Regions from separate parts of the Variimorphobacter sp. HTMS_6 genome, predicted to be linked through region 1. Evidence: predicted binding sites of a transcription regulator. Region 1 holds the regulator's gene; each other region holds the start of a gene.
What was found. The regulator NrdR, encoded in region 1, represses ribonucleotide reductase genes. The targets are predictions, from matches to a motif close to CACAANATNTTGTG.

Region 1 (6,210 bases):
ATCGTTTAGTGAGGGGGGGACAATATAATTTGCAAGATCCTTCATCTGGGGGGTATCGATATAACCGTTAAGTAAGGTGGCTACATTCTTATGAATAAGCGGGAAAAGCTGAGTTTGATGCATTACGCCGCCACCCAGAACAATCTTATGAGGGGAGAGCGTAAGAATATAATTAACAATCCCCTGGGCGATGTAATATGCCTCCATATCCCATACCTCCATTTTGTCTACTAGTTCAAAGGCTTTTTGATTCCAGCGCATCTCAATCGCAGGTCCCGAAGCCAAACCTTCAAAACAATTAGGATGATAAGGACATACACCTTTAAAGCTGTCCATTGGATGCTTGCTTAACAGAATGTGTCCACCTTCCGGATGAAGCATTCCATGTAACAGTCCGCCATTCATAAAGATACCGACACCAATTCCGGTTCCAATCGTAATATAAATGCCGGAGGGTAATCCTTTCATACAGCCCCAAGTGGCTTCCCCAAGAGCAGACGCATTTACGTCCGTATCAAACCCAATCGGAATATCAAGAACGGTCTTTAGAGTTCCTACAATATTATAATTTGCCCAAGCCAATTTTGGAGTGGATGTGATGTATCCATAGGTTGGAGAGGTTCGCTCTAAGTCAATCGGACCAAAAGAACCGACACCGAGGGCAGAGATATTTTGATTTCTAAAATACTGAAGAATATTAGCCATAGTAATATCGGGTGTTTCTGTAGGTATGGTGCTTTGGTTTATGATTTCTCCGTTCTCATTGCCAATTGCCATTACCATCTTTGTTCCGCCTGCTTCCAGGGCTCCAAATAACATATGCATTTCCTCCGATGTGATGAAATTACACGCCCTTGTTCGTTAGAAGAGCGGTGTTGTATAATTTATTATATAAAATTACTGAGTAAAAAAACAGAGCCATTTCATAGTAATTGCTAAAATATAGATTTCTTTATTATGTTCGCTCAGTTTCCTTGATTCTATTCGATTTGAGATAGGATTGGACAAAATTTAACAACATGCTATACTGATTTCATACATAGATAGATGAAAGGTATGGTATTAATATGTTTTTTGTTTTTGGCCTATCAAATGGTGAAAAGAAATTGAATTTTGTTCAAACCGTAATATGCTCCAGGTGCGGACAGTTTGGACGATGGGAAGCTTATGCTACATTTATGTATTTTAGTTTGTTTTTTATCCCGATTTTTAGATGGGGAAAGAAATACTTCATTAAAAGCAGCTGTTGCAATAGTGTTTATGAGATTGATAAAGAGCTGGGGAAACGGATTCAAAGAGGGGAAGAGATTACTCTTACAGAAGATGATCTTCATAGTGTCAATCAATACAATAATCACTTTCATCAGAGTTGCCCAAGCTGTGGGTATCCCTTATCCAGTGAATTTACGTATTGTCCTAAATGTGGTAATAAATTATAAGAAATTGTCTTTCTATATATAAATGATATCAACAGAGTTGCTGTTCAATTAAGATTATTAGTTCTAAAATCAATATCACAACTAAATCATAGATATTAGCAGTGTGAAGGATATATATTGTATAAACTGCATAGATATTAATGATACGTAATCATTAGGGGATTATTCCATGAGGCTTCGACTTAGATTCATGATTGGGCTTATTATAATAATGATAGCTCTCACCGGATGTGAATTAAAGAAAGAAAAAGAAACAGTTAATCAGAATGCAACTGGGAATTCATCGATTACAAATGAACATATTACCAAGAAGGGGATTGAAGCAGATTATCCGATCATTCCCGCTGGGGATAATTCGAAAGACATCACAATCTGGAATCAGATTATTAAAAAGGATTTTGATAAAATACTGGATATCTATTCCTTCGAACCCTTCCCGGAACTTACCCCTGAACCGACAAGCAACAGGGTAATATTGAAGGTTAGCTATCAGACTAAATTAAATAATGATAATTACAGTAGCTTTTTGTATCTGGCTGATTTTAACGCTCCATATTCGGCACATCCAACAGAGCTTACCTATACAACAAATATAGATAAAAGAAAAAATCAAAGAACAACACTTGGTGATGTTGTTACACTAAATGAGGATTTTGTGAAAGATTTTCGTAGCTGGGATTTTATCTCGGTGGAACAAGGGAATGAGGAACTGGATAAGGCGATTAGAGATTATTTTAGTAATATAACGGATGAAGATCTTTTGAAAGGGTTTCAAAATGCTGATATAATCGGCTCGGGTAATATGATGGATGCATATAGTTATAGGACTCCCGAAAAGCTTGGAATAACCTTTGGCATACCAAATTACATTGGAGATCATGTGGAATTTGAACGGAATTATGATAAGCTTGGGAAGTATTTAATAAAATAAATTTATGAGAATTGTGAAACATATATACTATAGCAATTGTATGAAGACGTTGGTACTTAGAATATGTAGTTTGTAAACTTATAGAACTTATCAATAAAGGGGACTCGGTCTGGCAGAGTCCCCTTTTATGAGTCATAAGATAATAGTTCGGAGGAACAGTTTCCACCCGGGGGCTATTCTAATATTTTTTTTAATTCGTCCATGAATGTGCTGACATCTTTAAACTCACGGTATACGGAAGCAAATCTTACATAGGCTACCGGATCCAGGTTTTTTAATTTATTCATTACGATTTCGCCGATAACAGAACTAGGAATCTCTTTATCTTCACGGATAAAGATAGAATTTTCAACTTCGTCCACAAGTGATGTGATTTGGTCAATCGAAATAGGACGCTTATGACAGGAACGAAATACTCCTGCTTCAATCTTGGCACGATCATATGGTTCGCGATTATTATCCTTCTTAATCACTACCAAAGGGATGGTTTCAACCTTCTCATATGTGGTAAATCTTCTATGGCACTCATCACATTGTCTTCTTCTACGAATTGAGTTGTTTTCATCAGCGGGACGGGAGTCAATCACTCTGGTGTTATCCTTGTTACAAAATGGGCATTTCATAGTAAATCCTCCTAGTTGGTACTAATATAAATCGTTTAAAACAGAATAGTTTGACGATTTATTAGACATAACTAGATTATATTGAAAAATTTACTAATGGTCAAGAAAATTATTACATTTTAGTGCTATTCTTGTTCAATTTTGTTGGTTTTTTATTCTTTTTATAATAATTAAATGCATTTTAGCAGACATTTTTCAATATCCACATCTACTAGTATAATATCGACTCCAATTTGCTTGATACAGCTTCGTCCGATAACATATTCCTGGTCACGTCCAAGGATACCCCACACCTTACAGGGGCCGGGAATTATGATATGAGTAATTTGACCGGTGCATATATCGAATTCTACATCACAAACATATCCAAGTCTCATGCAGTCTCTACAATTGATTACTTCTTTCTCTCTTAACTCACAAATGCGCATATAATCACCCTTTACATGAGATTTGTCTATAATATAATCTCTCTTGTATCATGGTTTATTATATGCGCATAATTTTAAAATGTCCGCTGATTATATGCTTTATTATCTGTTTTGTTACTGCTTCTTAAAAATATTTTTATGTAGTACGTTAATTTTAATATTGAAAAAATATTAATATAGGGAAAATCAATATTACAAGAAGAAAAAATAATCGAAAAGACGACTACATCTATAAAGCGGCTACCTGGTTCTCCAGATCGGTTAATTGTTCCTTGCTTGGTATGTAATTAATTTTAACCGGATCCATAATGATATCAACTCCTATATCAATGAGAGCTTGATTGACAATACCGGTACTTTGACCACCCCAACCGTAGGAACCGAATGCAAAACCCTTCTTACCCTTTGGTTGGAGACCCTTTAGGTAGGAGAGTAATGCTGCAACATTCGGAAGAATGTTATTGTTTAACGTAGGAGATCCAACCACTAGATAGCGTGCGGTTAGAACTTCGGTAACGATGTCGGACAGATCATTCTCCTTCAGATCAATTAATCGTACTTTCGTTCCTCTCTTATCAAAACCTTCCACAATACTATGTGCCATTGATTCGGTGGAGTGCCACATGGAATCAAAGATAACAAGTGCAGTGTCCTCGGTTTCTCCGTCTGAGAAACGGTGGTATGCGCTCAAAACTTCTTTGATATGGCTTCTCCATATAATACCATGACTTGGAGCAATCATATCAAGTTCGAGTTCCTCTACAATTGCGAGTGCTTTTTTTGCCTGTGCTCCGTAAGGCATTAAAATATTTGCGTAATACCCTTGAACATCCGACAACACCTGAGAGAGATCAACTTCATCATCAAAGTGTTTATTTGATGTAAAATGTTGACCGAAGGCATCATTTGAGAATAGGATTTTTTCTTCTGGGCAATAGGTAACCATGTTGTCAGGCCAATGTAACATTGGTGTACCGACAAAAGTTAAGGTTCTCTTGCCAAGAGGGAGAACATCCCCGGACTTGATTTGTTGATACTTATAAGTTGAGCCGTAATGCATACGCAATCCTTTTAAACCATTCGGATCCGAGGTCACGATAACTGCATTCGGTGCAGCCTGCATTACTGCAGGAATTCCACCGGAGTGATCCATCTCAACATGATTGGAGATAAGATAATCGATATCAGCAGGATTTATAATTTCTGAGACACGCTCAAGCAGCTCCTGTGAGAAGGAAGCCTTTACTGTATCAATTAATGCAATCTTTTCATCCACAATCAGATATGCGTTGTAAGTTGTCCCCTTATGAATAGAATAGCCGTGGAAGTTACGGAGATTCCAATCCACAACACCTACATAATATATACCTGGTTTTAATTCTACTTTGTTCATATCTAACTCCTCCTTAACGGGTGTTTCATACTAGTGGTATTTAGTGTTAAAATATTAATGATAAAATAGGAATAATTATCAATATTATAGTATCGCTAAATATGTTTGTCAAATGGTTCGTTTCTATTTTTATAATATTTTTTACAAAAACTTGAAAATCCATTTTTCCTTTGTTATACTACCAATAAGCAAATGATTCCTTCATTGTAGGAGAGACAATGGAAGGAGCAACTATGTTTAGTAAAGCCTACAGTGCAACTTTTCACGGTATCGACGGTCTAGTTGTATCAGTGGAAGCAGATGTCAGTGATGGATTACCTGTTTTTGATATGGTTGGGTATCTGGGATCGGAGGTTAAAGAAGCGAGAGAGAGAGTAAGAATTTCGCTTAAGAATTCCGGTTATATGATACCACCCAAGAGAATCACAGTGAATCTATCCCCGGCAGATATACGAAAAGAAGGAACGGTCTTTGATTTATCTATTGCGATTGCAATTCTAACGGCCCTTGGCCATCTTCCCGAAGAAAATCTTAAGGATTATTTAATTATCGGGGAACTCAGCTTAAATGGTAATGTGAATAAAGTAAACGGAGTACTGCCTATTGTTTATTCTGCAAAACAACAGGGGTTTAAAAAGTGTATCGTCCCGCAGGAAAATGCAAAAGAAGGAGCGGTCGTATCCGGTGTTCAGGTCTATGGTGTAGCAACCCTTAAGGAAGCGGCGGACATTTTGAATAACAAAGGGGAGAAGTCACCAGAGGAGTTGGATGTCAATGAATTGTTTTTGGCAGACCGAAAAGAGGATTTCATTGATTTTTTTGAGGTAGCAGGTCAAAAGGCAGCAAAAAGGGCAATCGAAATTGCGGTATCCGGAATGCATAATATATTAATGATTGGCCCTCCTGGCTCAGGGAAAACGATGTTAGCGAAGAGAATTCCTACAATTATGCCTGGGCTATCCTTTGAGGAGAGCATGGAGATCTCGAAGATATATAGCATCGCCGGCCTTTTGGATCAGCAGGCATTGGTGTTGAACCGACCATTTCGAAATCCCCATCATACGATAACTACCACAGCGTTGGTAGGAGGGGGAAGAGTGCCCCAGCCCGGTGAAATTAGTCTAGCGCATCTAGGAGTGTTGTTTCTGGATGAACTGCCTGAATTCCAAAAGAATACCATAGAAGTGTTAAGGCAACCTTTGGAGGATAAATCAGTCACAATAGCAAGACTAAACGGTACATATAAATATCCTGCAGGTTTCATGCTTGTTGGTGCAATGAACCCTTGTTCCTGTGGTTATTATCCGGACAGGAATAAATGTGATTGCTCTATTAATCAGGTGAAACGCTATCTCGGGCGAATCTCTCAGCCCTTACTGGATCGATTTGATATCTG
Region 2 (6,210 bases), 800 kb from region 1:
CTATGTCAATTATTCTTATAAGCAATTATTTTTAATATAAGGGGCAAGTGTAAATGTACTCAACCTCTTACAGACAAACTACACTTTCCTCTACAAAACGTTTTATATTTGATGCGTTCACATATTTTGTGGCAACACCATCTTTTATTTCTACCAGAGTAGGTGCCTGCATAATACTGAATTCATTCGCTAAATCCTGATTTTCTTCTGCATCAATAACTGCGTAAGATATTCCTTTTAGGAACTCCTTTGCAAGCTTGCAATTGGGGCAGGTCTTTGTAGTAAAGAGATATAGCCCGTCTCCCATTGCGGTGCTCTCCTCAGCACAAGCACAATTATTCTCCGACTTATGATCTTCCATCTCTCTGAATTGCTCTGGTCTGTAGATCTTACGGTTCTTGTATTCCTGGGATTTACCTTCATTCCAGTTTTGAACCGGACGATAATAACCGGTAATACGGCTATATACTTCCGCCCTCTCACCACAGTGAGGACAGGTATATTGTTCTCCGACTAAGTATCCATGTGTCTTACATACCGAATAGGTAGGGGACAAGGTGTAATAAGGCAATTTATAATTAGATGCAATTGTTCGAACTAATTTTGCCGCTGCTTCCCAATCCTGCAACTTTTCACCAAGGAATGCATGGAATACGGTTCCCGAAGTGTATAATGTCTGCAATTCATCCTGAACATCAAGCGCATCAAAAATATCCTCAGTATAGCCTACCGGAAGGTGGGAACTGTTCGTATAATAAGGAACATCCCCTTCATTGCCAGCAGTCTTAATATCGGGCCAACGCTTTCTGTCATGCTTAGCTAAACGATAGGTTGTGGACTCTGCCGGAGTTGCTTCCAGGTTATATAAATCGCCGTACTCTTCCTGATAATCAGATAGGCGTTCTCTCATATGATTTAACGTCTTAATTGCAAAATCCTTGGTCTTCTTATCGGTCATATCTTTGCCTAACCATTTGGCATTTAAACCAACCTCATTCATACCAATCAGACCAATCGTTGAGAAATGACTCTCAAATGATCCCAAATAACGCTTTGTATATGGGTATAACCCTTCATCCAGTAATTTTGTGATTACGCCTCTTTTTACATTTAAGGAACGAGCTGCGAGATCCATCATGCGATCAAGGCGCTCAAAAAACTCCTCCTCTGTAATGGACTGATATGCAATACGAGGCATATTAATTGTAACAACACCCACAGAACCGGTACTTTCACCGGAACCAAAGAAACCACCGGTTTTCTTACGAAGTTCTCTAAGATCCAAACGAAGTCTGCAACACATAGAACGCACATCACTCGGTTCCATATCACTGTTTATAAAGTTTGAAAAATATGGGGTACCGTATTTTGATGTCATCTCAAACAAAAGTCTATTATTCTCTGTATCAGACCAGTCAAAATCATTGGTAATGGAGTAGGTCGGAATCGGATACTGGAATCCTCTACCGTTCGCATCTCCTTCAATCATAATCTCAATAAAGGCTTTGTTGACCATATCCATCTCTTTTTTACAATCTTTGTACTTAAAGTCAACTTCTTTGCCACCGATGATACATGGTAATTCTGCAAGGTCATTCGGTACCGTCCAGTCCAAGGTGATATTGGAGAATGGTGCCTGTGTACCCCAACGGCTCGGTGTGTTTACGCCATATACGAAGGATTGAATGCACTGCTTTACTTCCTTATAGGTTAAGTTATCTACCTTAACAAATGGCGCCAAATAAGTATCAAAGGAGGAGAAGGCCTGCGCGCCAGCCCATTCATTTTGCATAATTCCTAGGAAATTAACCATCTGATTGCAAAGGGTGGACAAATGACCTGCAGGGGATGATGTGATCTTACCCGGAATTCCGCCGAGTCCTTCTTTTATTAACTGTTTTAAAGACCAGCCTGCGCAGTAACCGGTCAGCATGGATAAATCGTGTAAATGAATATCCGCGTTACGATGTGCACTTGCTATCTCTTGATCGTATATTTCTGACAGCCAATAATTCGCTGTAACAGATCCTGAATTATGTAATATTAAACCGCCAACGGAATAGGTAACGGTAGAGTTTTCTTTTACTCTCCAATCCTCTTCCTTTACATAGCTGTTTACAATCTCTTTGTAATCAAGAATTGTAGACTTCATGTTACGGATTTTTTCTCTATTTTTACGGTAAAGGATGTATGCCTTAGCAACATCAGTGTAGCCTGTCTGTTCCAATACATTTTCCACACTATCCTGTACATCTTCCACGTGAATGGTTTCATCTTTCACATTGTTTTGGAAATCAGATGTTACACGTAATGCTAACAAGCTAATAATCTCTTCTGTATAGAATTTTTCTGTCGCTTTGAAGGCTTTTGTTATTGCTTCACTGATTTTCTTTAGGTTGAATTCGGCAACCTGACCATCTCTCTTAATAACGTTAATCATAAGTAACTGACCCCTTCCCGTTCTCTTAAATTCTAAGATTACCTCTAGACTCAATACTACCAGAAATGTTTTCCAGAGTCAATACAAAAATACTAGATATATGCTAGCAATTTTGCCCCAGCACTATATCTAGTATTAATTTTAGTAATTTTGTCCTATTTACTTTATTTGCTGGAAGGCCGATAAATCAAGGGTTTGCGAAGATTTTCCTACAAACTTTGGAAAATATCCTTTGGTACATATGCCTTTACATAGATTCCATCTTGACGATATTCCTCTTCCAAAAGTTGTCCGTACTTTCTTATCATTTGAATCTTTCCGGCATCCTCATATGAGAACTCTTTTTCTAAAAGAATTTTACGTTCCTTAAGAATCTTCTCAATAAGTTCCAATAATTTATTTACATCATCACCAGATTTTGCTGATATTTTAATTGTGTAATCCGCCTTGAAATCTTTGATCGTACGATCCGCTTCCGGTTTATCCTGTTTATTAAAGGCTGTGATAATCTCTTTGTCCTGAATTCCAAGTTTATTTAACGTATCATATACTATATGCATATGACGATCCACATCAGGATTTGCACTGTCCACCACATGAAGTATTATATCGGAGTACTTGGCTTCTTCAAGTGTACTTCGAAATGCTTCAATCAAGTGATGAGGAAGCTTGCGGATAAATCCTACTGTATCCGTGAGTAAAATCTGCTGCCCACTCTCAAGTTCCAGGTTTCTGGTCGTCGGATCCAGTGTAGCAAAAAGCTTGTCCTCTTCAAGAACCCCTGCATTTGTGAGATAATTCAATAAAGTTGATTTTCCTGCATTCGTATATCCTACAATTGCAATAACCGGGATACGATTCTTGCTTCGAAGATTTCTGGCAGTTTCACGGTTTTGCTTCACTTCATCTAGCTCATGACGCAATATCGTTATTCTTTCTTTAATTAATCGACGATCGATCTCCAGCTTTTTCTCACCGGGACCTCTGGTACCAATTCCTCCACCCAGCCTTGATAAGGAATTCCCCAGTCCAATCAAACGGGAAGAACGATATCTGAGCTGTGCCAATTCAACCTGTATTTTTCCTTCTCTTGTGGAGGCACGTTTTGCGAATATCTCTAGTATAATAACGGTTCGGTCTAGTACCTTCATCTGAAGCGAGTTCTCAAGGTTTTTTAATTGTGCAGGAGAAAGCTCATCATCACAGACCACTCCGGTTGCCTTTGTCATAAGCGCCAATTCTCTCACTTCTTCTATTTTACCTTTGCCGATATAGGTTCCGGGGTGAACCTTTTCTCTATTCTGAATAATCTTTCCAACGGTTATCGCTCCGGCGGTTGAAGCAAGCTCCTCCAGTTCATCCAGAGACTGTACTGTATCATCACTGTCTGAAGCAGCAACTCCGACCAGTACAAAGCGTTCCTCCATTTCTTTTACATCATATAACTGTCCCATCCATATCTCCAATCCGCCGTATCACAGCTGCTTTTTCTTTTCGTTTTTTTATTTATTATTACTCAATTAGTATGAACCAATCCGAGTATCGATAAATTCCGCTTCTCTTTTCGCTTCTTTATCCCCTGGATACTTCTTTTGATAATCAGCAATTGTCTCATGTGCTTTGTCATATTCACCTAGATTTTCAAAAGCGATAATTTCATTTTTCATGAGAACCTGTAAAGTAGTACCCTCCTTTTGGGCAATTCCCTTTTTCAGATAGCCCAATGCCTTATCATATTCCTTATTCTTCATTAAACATACAGCTACCTGGTTGTAGGCCTTGGCAGATTCCACTTTCCCTTCACTAAGGTACTTCTCATAATATTCAAGCGCTTTTTTGTAATTCTTTTTTTCCCGGTATATTTCACCTACAGAATAATATGCCTCCTCAATACCGGATTGTGCAGATTGCAGAAGCTGACTCATTGCCGCTTTTTCATCCCCTAAATAATAATGAATTCTTGCCATATTGTATTTGTCGAGATCAGTTTGAGCTTTGATTTGCGCCCCCTCCGATAGTACTGCTTTCGCTTCTGTTTCCTTATTACTTATCTTAAGAAGATTATATTTACCGATGTAATATTCCAATTTCTTAGGTTTTAACGAAAGAGCCTTATTATAGTCAGATAAACCTTTATCATATGCTCCTGTCAGCTGATAGCAATATGCCCTATTACAGTAGGCATTCGCATCCTTTTTATTCTTCTTAATCAATAAAGAATAGGTTTCAACTGCTTTATCGTAGGAACCGGACATCCGCTGGGCACTTCCCATATAATACAATATGTCCACATTCAGGTTTGACAATTCATGGATTTTTAAAGCCTTTTCAAACTCCTCCAATGCCTTCTTATAATCATGCATTTGGTAATAAGCGATCCCTTTCCCCCTGAGTGCCCTTTTATTATTTTCCTTTGCAACCGAAGCGCCGGGTTTAACAGAAATCACATTAAACTGCTTCAGTGCTTTCTCATATTCTCCTTGAGCGATCAAGGTGAGGCCGTAATCGATGTAATACTCTGCCCGGTTCGGATTCTTAGTAATTGCCTTGCTAAAATCGTTTGCAGCTTCCTCATAATTTCCCTTCTCAAAATTCTTGCGGCCAGATTTCGCCAGATCACCGTCTTTACCGCAAGCAATTAAGGAAACTATCAGTAGAAAACTCAAACCGATAGAAAGAATCCTTTTCATAATCATTCTCCGTTTCAATATGAAATTATCCCCATGGTTTATCCAATGCAGACAAGTTGTCCACGATTCCAAAGCACGCACTTAATAAACCCAAGAATATCCATGGTTAATTATACCCTATAAGCTTCAAAATGACAATGTGCTAACCGTGTAAAGTATAGCAAACTTGTCCATAAAGTTTGCTTTTTTCATTGACATAATTAGCAAAAATACGCTACAATAGAAACAATTTCATATTGTACTTTTCAAACGAAATCGGTCAGTGATGATCCGTTATTTATACATTCAAACTTATTCATTACGCATAAATTTTGATTTCTTTGAGAATGATTATTATGCTAAGGAGGACAATTTTTATGGATTTCTTATTCAATGGTATTACAGCATTAACCTGGAAAGAAGCAGCTATGTTTCTCATTGGAGGTATCTTAATCTATCTTGCAGTTGCAAAAGAATACGAACCTTCCCTACTTCTCCCCATGGGTTTCGGCGCTATTTTAGTCAACATTCCCTTCAGTGGAGTATTGGATCAGGTGGTACCGGGTGTAGAAAACTCACACGGAATCATTCAATGGCTATATGAAACCACGATCAGACAATCCGAATTACTACCGTTATTATTATTTATCGGTATCGGAGCAATGATTGACTTTGGTCCACTTTTATCTAACCCTAAGATGTTCTTCTTTGGTGGTGCCGCACAGTTTGGTATCTTCCTTACCATCCTTGTAGCAGCAGCTTGTGGCTTTGATTTAAAGGATGCTGCTTCTATCGGTATTATCGGTGCAGCAGACGGCCCAACCTCAATTCTTGTATCCCTAAGGTTAGGTAGTAAATACATCGGGCCAATTGCAGTCGCGGCGTATTCGTATATGGCCTTGGTTCCAATCATTCAGCCTCTCGCTATCAAAGCAGTTACAACCAAGAAAGAACGTTTAATTCGTATGGAATATAATCCTCATTCCGTAACAAAGCTTACCCGATTACTCTTCCCGATCATTGTAACCGTTATCTCCGGCATAGTTGCCCCTGATTCAGTTGCACTCGTTGGTTTCTTAATGTTTGGTAACTTAATTCGTG
Region 3 (6,210 bases), 1.4 Mb from region 1:
CGGAACCCTATGGGAATGTTCTGATTATGTCACCCTGGAATTATCCTTTCCAGCTGACGATTGCGCCGTTGATTGGTGCAATCGCAGGTGGAAATTGTGTGGTGGTTAAGCCATCTGCCTATTCCCCTCATACCTCAGCGATAATGGGGAAGATTTTAAGAGAGTGTTTTGATGAAAAGTATATTGCAGTGATTGAAGGTGGCAGAGAAGCAAATCAGGAGCTTTTGGAGCAACGCTTTGACTATATCTTCTTTACCGGAAGTGTGAGTGTGGGTAAGCTTGTTATGGAGAAGGCATCTAAAAATCTTACTCCGGTGACGCTGGAGCTGGGAGGGAAAAGCCCATGTATCGTAGACAAGCATGCAAATCTTGAGCTTGCTGCCAAAAGGATTATATGGGGCAAGACATTGAATAGTGGTCAGACCTGCGTCTGTCCTGACTATCTCCTGGTTCACAAGTCAGTAAAGGTAGAACTGCTGGAGAACATGAAAAAGTATATTAAAGGATTTCTTGGAGATACCCCATACAATAATCCGGATTATCCAAAGATTATTAACCGGAAACATTATGAACGTCTGAAGGCATTATTAGACAATGGGAAATTAATCACCGGAGGGGAGTATAATGATGACACCAATCAGATTTCCCCAACGATTCTCGATCAGATTACGTGGAATGACCCCGTCATGCAAGAAGAAATCTTTGGACCGATTCTGCCCGTGCTGGAATTTGAGTCGATAGATGAAGTAATTGAAACAGTAAACAATCATCCCAAACCATTGGCACTCTATCTGTTCACCGAGGATAAAGAAGTGGAGAATAGAGTAATAGAACGAATTCCGTTCGGTGGAGGATGTGTGAATGATACGCTGGTGCATCTGGCAACCTCATATATGCCATTCGGAGGAGTTGGAGAAAGCGGAATGGGTGGATATCACGGCAAGTGGAGCTTTGACACCTTTACTCACAAGAAGAGTATCTTAAAGAAGTCAAATCTAATCGATATCAATATCCGATATGCACCGTATAGGGACAAACTGAGATTATTAAAGAAACTAATGTAGTCGAACTTCACAGTCAGAAAAGTGAATAATGTGGAGTCAAAAAAATTGATGGATAAGTGTATGGCTTACCAACTACAAATAGGGTTTTTACATCCAAGCCAGTAATGTGTATAGACAGTTTTTAGAAAAATAGGTATAATTTTATAAAGACTTATTATGTCACTTAATCATGTGGGTGTCATAAGTCCGAACAAGCGATAGAAGAATGGAGTATTATCCTTCCTAGTTTCGATGGACTTGTGGTACCTTTTTTAATATGGAGGAAATATGCAGATAGCGTCCCAATTTCAAGAAAAGAAAACTGTTTTGTCCTTTGAGGTGTTCCCGCCGAAAAAGACAAGTCCGATCGAGACAATTTATGCTACGCTGGATCAACTAAAGGATTTAAAGCCTGATTTTATCAGCGTAACTTATGGTGCAGGAGGCAACGCCGGTGATACCACGACCTGCGATATTGCAGCATCAATCAAGCAAAAATATCAGATTGAACCATTAGCGCATTTAACCTGTGTGAATTATACCAAGAATGAGATATTGCAGATTCTTGACCGATTAGAACAGAACGGAATTGAGAATATATTGGCTTTACGAGGGGATATAAACCCTGAAGTTCCACCTAAGCATGAGTTTTTATATGCCTCTGACCTCGTGGCATTTATACGCGAAAGGGGAGGGTTTCATGTATCAGGAGCCTGTTATCCGGAGGGGCATGTTTCGTCAGAAAACTTAATCGATGATATTTTGAATTTAAAGAAAAAGGTGGATGCAGGTGCGGAGCATCTGATTTCTCAGTTGTTTTTTGATAACCAATATTTTTATTCCTTCCTTGAGAAAGCAAGAATTGCAGGAATTGGCGTACCGATTGAAGCAGGAATCATGCCGGTAGTGAATAAAGCACAAATTGAGCGAATGGTTACCTTATGCGGGGCAAGCCTACCACCTAAGTTTACAAAGATGCTTCAGAGATTTGAGCATTCACCGGAAGCATTACGAGATGCCGGAATTGCATATGCGATTGATCAGATAGTGGATTTGATTTCACAAGGGGTGGATGGAATTCATCTATATACGATGAATAATGCTTATATTGCAAAGAAAATCAGTGATAGTATCTCAGGATTGATGAAAGTATAATGGACTATAAATATTTCCTTCACCGAATAAAGTCGTAATCGCATGGTAAAGCTTGAAGATATAGAAGGACAGTTAGCCATTTATAAAAGGCTTTCATACTATATATAAAAACATATTTTAAAATACTGTTTTATAAGCTGATTAATCATGAAATGGAGGTAAATATGAAGAAGATAAGTCGATTCATTATGCTGGCTATGGTGCTGGTTTTATTAGATGGATGTGGAAAAGGAAAAGAAAGTACACCACAACCCACCCCATTAACTACTCCTACTCAGCAAGCGGTAACAACATTGCCACCGGAGGATGTTAAGGATAATACTTCTGATAGTGAACCTCAGAAGGATGATAATGCAAAGTTACTGCAATATTATCCGATGCAGGCTGATACAGAGTATGAATATCAAGGAAATGGCAATGAATTTGCAGCCTATAACAGAACAGTAGATTATATTGATACAACGAATAACATTATGCAAACAAGAATGAACAATGGTGGTACAGAAACGGTAGAAGTCATACAAGTGAAGGATGGTAAGATCACCGTTATTAACAGGACACATGAATGTTATTATCGAGATAATCTCATGGATAAGCCACTACCGGAGAAGAAACAGGAAATACTTTTAATGGAACCATTAAAAAAGGGCACGAGTTGGACTCTTGGGGATGGTACAAAGCGTTATATCTCAGGAACAGATGTAAAAGTAGATACTCCTTCAGGACAGTATATTACCATAGAAGTCACCTCATTGGATAAGAATGGAGAGGCAAAGTACTATTATGCACCCAAGGTAGGATTGGTAAAGAATATTTACTCATCAGGGGAGTTGGAGGTTTCCTCCTCTCTTAGTAAGGTCAAGACAGATAAACCATTTGTTCAGACGATACGCGTATATTATCCTGATACCAAGGAGAAAATTCATGTAGAACAGTTGTCTTTGTCTTTTAAAACAAATGACGCTACCAGACTGGTGCTAGAGAAGGCACTCCGTCAGAAAGCATTGAAGGAAACCTATCTTCCGATTGTAAGTACCAATACGAAGATTAATAGTATGTATAGGGGTAAGAATGGGATCGCCTATATTGATTTTTCACAGGATATCATTAAGGACATGAATGTCGGAAGCGGTTTTGAGGAGAGGATATTACAGAGTATTACGAATACCGTTGGTAATTATTATAATGTTAACAAGGTTTATATCACTGTGGATGGTAAGTTGTATGAATCTGGTCATATTCTGAAGAAGAAGGGTGAAGTCTTCAAGGTGAATATGAGTAATGTAATCGAGGAATAATAACAACCATAGGAACCATATATCAGAGGGAATCGGTGAATGGTAGCAATAATCGATCTTGTAGATTCAGTATATAAGAAACCAGGCTTAAAGGTACTGTTGCAAATCAATAATGATTTGTAATAGTACCTTTTTTATTCTAAATTAGTAGTCATTACTATTTTAATGATTGACATATATATTGTGCTTGGCTATAATATAAACACAATATATAGTAATTAACAAGAAATATTCGCAATACAGGATATATCCATAAAGTGGTTTTTACATAGTCTTAAGGATTAAATTGCTAAGTAAATGATAAAAATAAGAATAAGTACAAGTAAGATTGTATTGGAGGATAAACATGAAATTAAAATTAAACGATGAATTTTTAAATCAATATAAGAATATGGTTAGCCCACTAAGCCCGCTCGGTGAGTTTGTTTACCTACGTACATATGCAAGATACCTAGAGGACAAGAAGAGAAGAGAAAATTGGTATGAAACAGTACTGCGAACAACAATGTACAATGTTGATTTGGGAATTCGTTATAAAGAAAAACATAATATTACCATTGATATGACTAAGGAGGAAAAGGAGGCAAAACTTTTATTTGATAATTTGTTTCATCTAAGGAGTTTCACTTCCGGCAGAACGCTGTATATGGGAGGAACTGAGATCGTAGAAGAGTATCCTCTTTCAAACTACAACTGTTCCTTTACAGATATTATGAGCTTTCATGATTTGGTGGATGTTTTTTATCTGTTAATGGTAGGAAGCGGGGTAGGAATCCGAATTGATAAAAATAGAATAATGCAATTTCCTAAGACCAGATCTTTTGAACTGAAGAGCAGGTATGATGGGTTGCTTCGGCTGGTTACATTAAAGGAGGATATGGAGCATACCACTTTAATAAGGGATAAGGCTGATACAACGAAGACAACCCTAAGGATCGGTGATAGCAAAGAGGGCTGGTGTGAAGCACTTGAACTTTATTTTAAACTGATTGTAGCTGAGGATTATCAGGATATTAATACTGTTACGATAGATTATAGCTATGTAAGGCCGGAGGGGGAACGTCTAAAACGCTTCGGTGGAAGAGCCTCAGGTCACAAATCCATTCAAAGAATGTTTGAAAAGATACATCATGTAATAAGTGTGCGTGAAGAAGGAAGATTAAAAACAATCGATATCCTTGATATCGCTACTATTATCAGTGAAAATGTTGTATCCGGCGGGGTCAGACGAAGTGCGATGATGGTTATATGTGATGAAGATGATGATGAAGTGATCAATGCGAAAAGAGATATCTATAAGGTGGTGGATGGAAACTGGATTGAGGATACCTCTATCTCGCACCGTAAGATGAGCAATAATTCTGTACTATATACAAAACGCCCCTCTATCGACAAGATTAAGGATATTATTGAATCTATACGAATCAACGGAGAACCTGGATTTATCAATGCTACAGAGGCAGGAAGAAGGAAGGATACCTTCCGGGGATGTAATCCATGTGGCGAAATCCTGTTGCAATCGAAGCAATGCTGTAACCTGACCACGAATAATCTCACCGCATTTGTGAAAGAGAATTATCTGGATGTAGAGGAACTGAAAAGGGTACTAGGGCTTTCCACCAGAACAGCGATTAGGATGACTCTTGTTGAGGTTGAGCTTCCGGAATGGAACAAAATTATGCAAGAGGATCGTATCATCGGAATCTCGCTGACCGGCATGATGGATATGGTGAATAAAGTTGGGATGAGTTATAACGAGCTTGGGCAGCTGCTTGATGAATTAAGAGATACTGTCCATAAAGAAGGAGAACGTTATTGCAAAGAGCTTGGGATAAACACACCGAAGCTCATGACAACAATTAAACCGGAAGGAAGCTTATCCACACTTCCTTGTGTTAGTTCCGGTGTTCATTATTCCCACTCCAACTACTATGTGAGAAGGGTTAGAATCTCAGTAACTGATCCTTTATATCAAATGATTGAGCGTTTAGGTTGTTATCCAATTTATAATGAAGTTGGTCAATCCGATGAGAACTGCACAGTAAAGGTAATTGAATTTCCTGTTAAAGCCCCTGAGGGCAAGACAAAATATGATGTTGGTGCAATTGAACAATTGGAATTATATAAAATAACAATGGATCATTGGACAGATCACAATACTTCTATTACAGTTCATGTAAGAGAGAATGAGTGGGATGATGTGATTCTTTGGGTATATGATAATTTTGATGTTATGGTGGGAATTACCTTACTCCCTTTATTCGAAGAAACCTATCCATTGCTCCCTTATGAGGCAATCGAGAAGGAGGAATATGAAAGTAGAATTCTTGAGATGAAGCCACTCGATTATGAACTCCTTGCAAAGCTCGATGATGCGGAGGATTGGGAGATCATTGATAAGGAATGTGAGAGCGGTGCGTGCCCGATTCGTTGACACAACATTCAACATAGCGTTTTTACCACTCAAATGGGTTAATAATTAAAGATAGGGAACATAAAATATAGTAATTATACCCGTGAGGTAAATCTATGTTAGTTCTTTATGAAGTGAAGCCCCAAGATACGATCAGCTCAATTGCTCAGCAATTTAATATTAGTGAAGAAAGATTAATTATGGAGAACCAATTGGATCCTAACAATACGTTAAGCGTTGGTCAGATTATTATTGTTGCAAATCCGTCACAGACCTATACCGTGAAGGAAGGAGACACATT
Region 4 (6,210 bases), 900 kb from region 1:
ACAGCCATTCTCTAACAAATCCGTTTCAAAGGTATAACCGGTATAGCACCAAATATCTTTGTTCGGGTAGATGCTTTTTATTTTTTTCAAAAATGGTAATAGTACTTGTTGATTTACCTTTTCAAAGGGTTCTCCGCCCAGAAGCGATAGCCCCTTAATGTGATTTGGAGCAATAGCCTCAATAATCTCAGCTTCTGTCTCCTGTGTAAATGGTTTCCCAAACTTAAAATCCCAGGTTTCTTCATTAAAGCATCCTTTGCAATGATGTGTGCAGCCTGATACAAACAAGGACACCCTTACACCTAAACCGTTTGAAATATCCGTCTTTTTAATTGCTCCATAATTCATATTAAAGATGTAGCACCCTTTCTTTAATCTCCTGTGTTCTACCCTGATTCCAGAACTGAGTTCCGATATAGCCGCAGGTTCTGCGAGCAACATTCATCTTATCCTGATCCCTGTTTCCACAGTTCGGGCACTCCCACCTAAGCTTACCATCATCATCAGTGATAATTCCAATTTCACCGTTAAAACCACATTCCTGACAGCAATCGGACTTAGTGTTAAGTTCCGCATACATAATGTTATCATAAATATATCGAATTACCTGAAGCACCGCAGGTATGTTATGCTGCATGTTCGGCACTTCCACATAGCTTACTGCTCCGCCGGTGGAAAGTGACTGGAACTGGGATTCAAATTTCAATTTTGAGAACGCATCAATTTCTTCTGATACATGAACATGATAACTGTTCGTGATATAACTCTTATCCGTAACTCCTTTAATAATACCAAAACGCTTTTGCAAACACCTCGCGAATTTATAAGTAGTACTTTCTATCGGTGCACCATAGATACCAAAGCCTAGATCAGTCTCCTCTTTCCATCTGTCACAGGCCTCATTCATGTATTTCATTACATCAAGTGCAAAAGTGGTGGCTTCCGGATTGGTGTGTGATTTACCAGTCATATACTTCGTACACTCATACAAGCCAGCATAACCGAGAGATATGGTAGAATAACCACCGTAAAGTAACTTATCAATTGTTTCTCCCTTTTTCAGTCTAGCAAGTGCACCATGTTGCCATAGGATAGGAGCAGAATCCGACAAAGTACCCTTTAAGCGCAAATGACGAACCATCAATGCCTGATAGCATAATTCAAGTCTTTCATCAAATATGTTCCAAAACTTCTCTATATCGCCACCGGAGGATAACGCCACATCTACGAGGTTAAGGGTTACAACCCCCTGATTAAAGCGTCCGTAGAATTTATAATTGCCGTTCTCATCCCTCCAAGGACTTAATGCACTTCGACATCCCATAACCGGGAAGCAATTCCCTTCCTTAAGTTCTTTCATTTTCTTTTCCGATATGTAATCAGGTACCAATCTCTTTGTCGTACACTTTGCTGCCAGTTCGGTCAGATAATGGTACTCAGAGCCCTCTTCAACATTATCCTCTTCCAGAACGTAGATTAATTTAGGGAATGCTGGTGTAACCCATATGCCAGCTTCATTCATAACACCCTTATATCGTTGTTTGAGTGTTTCCTCGATAATCATTGCTAAGTCTTTTTTCTCAATCTCATTCTTTGCTTCGTTAAGATACATAAAAACAGTGAGGAAAGGTGCCTGTCCATTTGTTGTCATAAGAGTGATAACCTGGTACTGAATCGTTTGAACGCCCTTGATTACCTCTCTTCGAAGTCTCTTTTCAACAATTTCATCTATCATCTTTTCATCAACCGTACAACCAAGTACCTCAATTTCCTCCAGTACTTCTGCCCGTATCTTCATTCTTGATATCTGTACAAATGGGGCAAGATGTGCCAAGCTAACACTCTGTCCACCATATTGATTACTTGCTACCTGTGCGATGATCTGAGTAGCAATGTTGCATGCAGTAGAAAAGCTATGTGGCTTCTCTATCCGGGTTTCACTGATTACAGTTCCGTTCTGCAACATATCCTCTAAATTGACCAAATCACAATTGTGCATATGCTGTGCAAAGTAATCCGTATCATGAAAATGGATAATACCCTGTTGATCCGCTTCCACAATATCTGCCGGCAACAGCATTCTACGAGTGATGTCCTTGCTTACTTCTCCTGCCATATAATCACGTTGTACGCTATTGATAACAGGATTTTTATTTGAATTCTCCTGCTTTACATCCTCATTGTTTCCTTCAAGCAAGGATAGAATACGATGATCCGTAGTATTCGCTTTTCGGATCAGAGAACGTTGATAACGATACTTTACATATCGCTTTGCAAGATCAAATTGACCGGTTGCCATAATCTGATCTTCCACCATATCCTGAATCTCTTCCACAGACACAGCTCTGTTTAATTTTTTACATTTATACTCCACATAATCTGCAATGTGGATAATCTGCTCTTCACTAAGAGTACTTTTTTCACCGGATGCATTCGCTTTTCTGACTGCTTCAACAATTTTGTTGAGATCAAATGCTTCCTCTGCCCCATTTCTTTTAATCGTGTTCATGCCACTTCTCCTCCGCTACTATATATGAGAATTGTATTATATAGTAAGACGAGAAAAAAATCAATTACTAAATTGGTATTTTCTCAAAAAATTACACAATATATAGTAGTCGATTTTTCTCAAGATACGTTATGTGGTGATTTATATTAATTATTATAAGTTATATAAAGCCTTTATTTATCAAGCATTTTACTATTTTTCTTCCTGATTTTTAGGCATCCGTTATTCACCCAACCAGTTACTCACTATTCCTCCCTCATATTTATTATACCCCACGTATTGTATTTGCCAGACACAATGCTCCGTACCCAAGCGTCCGGTTTGGATAGATAGTTTCAACCCTTAACTGTCTTGCACCGTTAATTAGATTTGCCTTCATCTTTTGGCCATACAAATACGGATCATTCCCCTGAATGATACCCCACTCCATCAACAATGCTACACTGCCGGTAACAAAAGGAGTAGCCATCGATGTGCCGGATCTTATTGCATAACCTCCTCCCGGAGCACAGGAATTAATGTTAACACCTGGTGCTACGATATCTGGTTTTATACCCAAATCTCTTGTAAATCCTCTCCCGGAAAATGGAGCATAGCTATCCGTATACGCATCATATGCCCCTACTGTGATAGCTCGGTAAGCTGTGGATGGTATGGTAAGTGTAGTATATTCTGAGGGCAACAGAAATCTTGTTTCGGGGCTTTTCACTCCACCAGCTGGAAGCCACATATCATAATTTCCTACAACTATTCTACGCGGCACCATCTCAAAACGCCATACTCCGGAGTTAACATAGGTTCCTAGTGGAATAAATTCAAAATAAATCTCCTGTTGGATATTGTATGGCGTTGGGTCACCGTAGTATAAAAGTATCTGTGTCTGACCAATATTAAACTGCTGCTTTCCTAATATCGATGGAATTGGTCCTACACGTGTTCCATTCGGCGCTACGATCGACACATCAAATAAATCAAAATAATTTTTCCAAATTTGAAGATTGAATGAAAATTCATAATCGGATACCGTAACATCAACTGAAGTGGTTCTGCCCATTTGAAGAATCCCTTGTGCATGGTTCCCGGTTGCTCCTTCATTCCCAGTTCCTATCACAATATTATCCTTCCAGGAGTTCGCTGCCTCATCAATATAACTCTCCAACAAGGAATAACCGGTATGAGGTCCATAATTATTGCCGAAGCTAATATTGATTGAAATTGGTTTATTAACACTGATTGCATAACGAATTGCATAGTCAATTCCTTGCATAAGCTGTGTGGTTCTCGGAAAAGAATCACCAACCGACTGTCCCAATTTCACAATCAGTAATTCACTGGAAGAGGCAACTCCACGATATAACCCATTGCTTGCCCTTCCGTTGCCTGCTGCAATTCCAGCCACATGGGTTCCGTGACCACTTAAATCCGTACTTGGAACAATTGCCATTCTCTCAGGCATGGGAATCTTCAAGGCCTCATTAATCTTTTCCCTAGGGTAGAGTGTTCCGATATCATAACCTGCAGGAGGATTACCCGGTATCGTCTGATCCCATAACTCTACTATGCGTGTTGTTCCATCTTCATTGCGAAAATCAGGATGTGAATAATCAATACCTGAATCTATGATCGCTACAATTACACCTTCCCCAAACAGATTATAGGGCTGATTTTGTACAGGATTTATACAGGAAGCAGTCCTTCCATTATTCACTTCATAGAAGAACCGTTTGGGTTTTTCGATAAATTCAATTTCTTCATATCTTGCAACCAGATTCACGAGCGGATCCGGCACTGTAAGAATCGCGAAACGATTTGCTAATTCTACTGCTGAAATATTTAACTCCTTCCTAATTCGATCTAAACTACCATGGTACTTAACAATTAATTCCCAGGTCTTCGTATCAGGAGAATACCCAACTGCAAGGCTACCGGTTTTTAATCTGGTCTCTTCCGGGACCTCGAGCGCTAAATTCAATTGATTCTCTATCTTTCCACTAGGCATAGCACTATTAATCGGAGTCAGATTAACACTTGGGGTCACTACTCCACCCGGAACGGGAGGAGTAACCGGGGTTGGAGGCACCACAGGTGCTGTGGGTACTGCAGGTGTTGTAGGTGCTGCAGGAGCTACAGGTGTTGTGGGTGTTGTAGGTGCAACTGGAACTGAAGGAGTGACAGGTGTTGTAGATGTTGCAGGTGTGGTCGGATTTGTATTATTACCAGGTGTATTATTATTTTCTTGCATCTCATAACCTTCTAACAATACTGGATTAATCCATTATATGCTTTGAACCTCCTCTTCAAAACCCATACAAGAGATATATAAATCATTGGACAATAATCATGTTTATAGTTAAAAATACTCCTCTTTACATAGAGCTGTAAAGAGGAGTATTTTTAATGAGCTATATAGTAAATAATGAGATTTAATTAATGACAATTCTATCAATATCAGGAGCGTATCCTGATCCTGACCCATTATCCAGCTTTATGGTGTTATTTCCGGCGTTCAAGGTAACGTTCGTGGTGACTGAAGCTACAGATGTCCAATTACCTGTACCTGGACATGACACACCAAACCATGAGCCGCTGTTCGGGGTTACATATACTGTACGTGTATCGTTTGAAACATAGTAAATGGTCATCGTATGAGTACCGGCGGTTGCAACATTTACATTGTTTATTACCACCGTTCCGTTAGACGACCCACCGAGGTATCCAACATTGACTCCACCTGAACAGGAGCTATTACTTTGTAATTTTGCTCCATTAGAAAGGGTTCCGCTTTCAGCCTCATAGCTTGTACCGCTGCCACTCCCTGAACCTGGAGTAATGTATATACGGTATCCAGAACTAGCATTGGTGTTTGGTATCGTTACTGCAATCTGCCCATTGGATACCGTATAATTCGAGGTTGAGATTGTGGTAGTCCCGTTGCAAACAGTATCCTTGCTTACCCAGTCAACCTTCTCTACCTTAACTGATGCGGTAGATCCGATAAATGATGGTATGTTTTTGATTGTTACATTAGCAGAACCGCTGTTCGCCCCACCCAAAATACAGCTTATGTATTTAGCATTGGAATCGACACAGGCCGCTCCGTCCATGTTTGCACTAGCTTCATTTGCTACCGAAACATTGACCATGTTACCTGTCATTGAGCCATACCAGTTCATAAAATACCAGCCGGCACCCTTACCTGTATTAGTAGCAAGAAGGCTTCCCAATCTACCCGGATACGGAACAAACCACCAGGATATACATGCACTATCCACCTTATAGCGTTCAAATTTCCCAATAAATTCGGCAAGTGATCCAGGCTGCCCTTCAAGGTTATGGTTCGCATCGCAATATTCGTTTATACTGATGGGTAATGGGCTTATACCCAGTGAAGATTCCAATGCTCTATAATCTTTTAAATTATTTGCTACATTCTGAATTCCGCTAAGCTCATGCCAGCTTATTATATCAGGAATACAGTTGTTAGCTTTACAATAGCTTAGGAATGTACTCATCGTATTATGATTATAATAACTGTAGCAAGGACCTACAATTTTAAAACTGGAATCATTCGCACGAATAGTGTTATAAGTCTGTTTCCAGAGAGTGCTGTTGAAATCTCCGTTCGCGGAGTTCCAAGTACCGTCAGGCTCGTTCCATGGTTCAATACCATACCAATTGGTATAGCCTGATGCTTTCTTGTC

Region 2: the regulator NrdR is predicted to act here: its motif matches at 2,562-2,575, upstream of AC6IWN_RS01685 (ribonucleoside triphosphate reductase).
Region 3: the regulator NrdR is predicted to act here: its motif matches at 3,700-3,713, upstream of nrdJ (ribonucleoside-triphosphate reductase, adenosylcobalamin-dependent).
Region 4: the regulator NrdR is predicted to act here: its motif matches at 2,604-2,617, upstream of nrdD (anaerobic ribonucleoside-triphosphate reductase).

Annotation. Positions count from the first base shown of each region.
Region 1 is NZ_AP046094.1:1,170,623-1,176,832, forward strand. It holds gene AC6IWN_RS05165 (ROK family protein) at 1-819, opposite strand, end outside; gene AC6IWN_RS05170 (zinc ribbon domain-containing protein) at 1,107-1,439, shown strand; gene AC6IWN_RS05175 (hypothetical protein) at 1,609-2,370, shown strand; gene nrdR (transcriptional regulator NrdR) at 2,544-2,993, opposite strand; gene AC6IWN_RS05185 (PRC-barrel domain-containing protein) at 3,164-3,421, opposite strand; gene AC6IWN_RS05190 (FprA family A-type flavoprotein) at 3,651-4,814, opposite strand; gene AC6IWN_RS05195 (YifB family Mg chelatase-like AAA ATPase) at 5,033-6,210, shown strand, end outside.
Region 2 is NZ_AP046094.1:370,622-376,831, reverse strand. It holds gene AC6IWN_RS01685 (ribonucleoside triphosphate reductase) at 68-2,440, opposite strand; gene hflX (GTPase HflX) at 2,650-3,894, opposite strand; gene AC6IWN_RS01675 (tetratricopeptide repeat protein) at 3,961-5,130, opposite strand; gene AC6IWN_RS01670 (sodium ion-translocating decarboxylase subunit beta) at 5,487-6,210, shown strand, end outside.
Region 3 is NZ_AP046094.1:4,057,597-4,063,806, forward strand. It holds gene AC6IWN_RS18330 (aldehyde dehydrogenase) at 1-1,064, shown strand, start outside; gene metF (methylenetetrahydrofolate reductase [NAD(P)H]) at 1,332-2,198, shown strand; gene AC6IWN_RS18340 (GerMN domain-containing protein) at 2,363-3,496, shown strand; gene nrdJ (ribonucleoside-triphosphate reductase, adenosylcobalamin-dependent) at 3,843-5,930, shown strand; gene AC6IWN_RS18350 (LysM peptidoglycan-binding domain-containing protein) at 6,026-6,210, shown strand, end outside.
Region 4 is NZ_AP046094.1:273,662-279,871, reverse strand. It holds gene nrdG (anaerobic ribonucleoside-triphosphate reductase activating protein) at 1-348, opposite strand, end outside; gene nrdD (anaerobic ribonucleoside-triphosphate reductase) at 350-2,509, opposite strand; gene AC6IWN_RS01255 (S8 family peptidase) at 2,775-4,508, opposite strand; gene AC6IWN_RS01250 (carbohydrate-binding protein) at 4,933-6,210, opposite strand, start outside.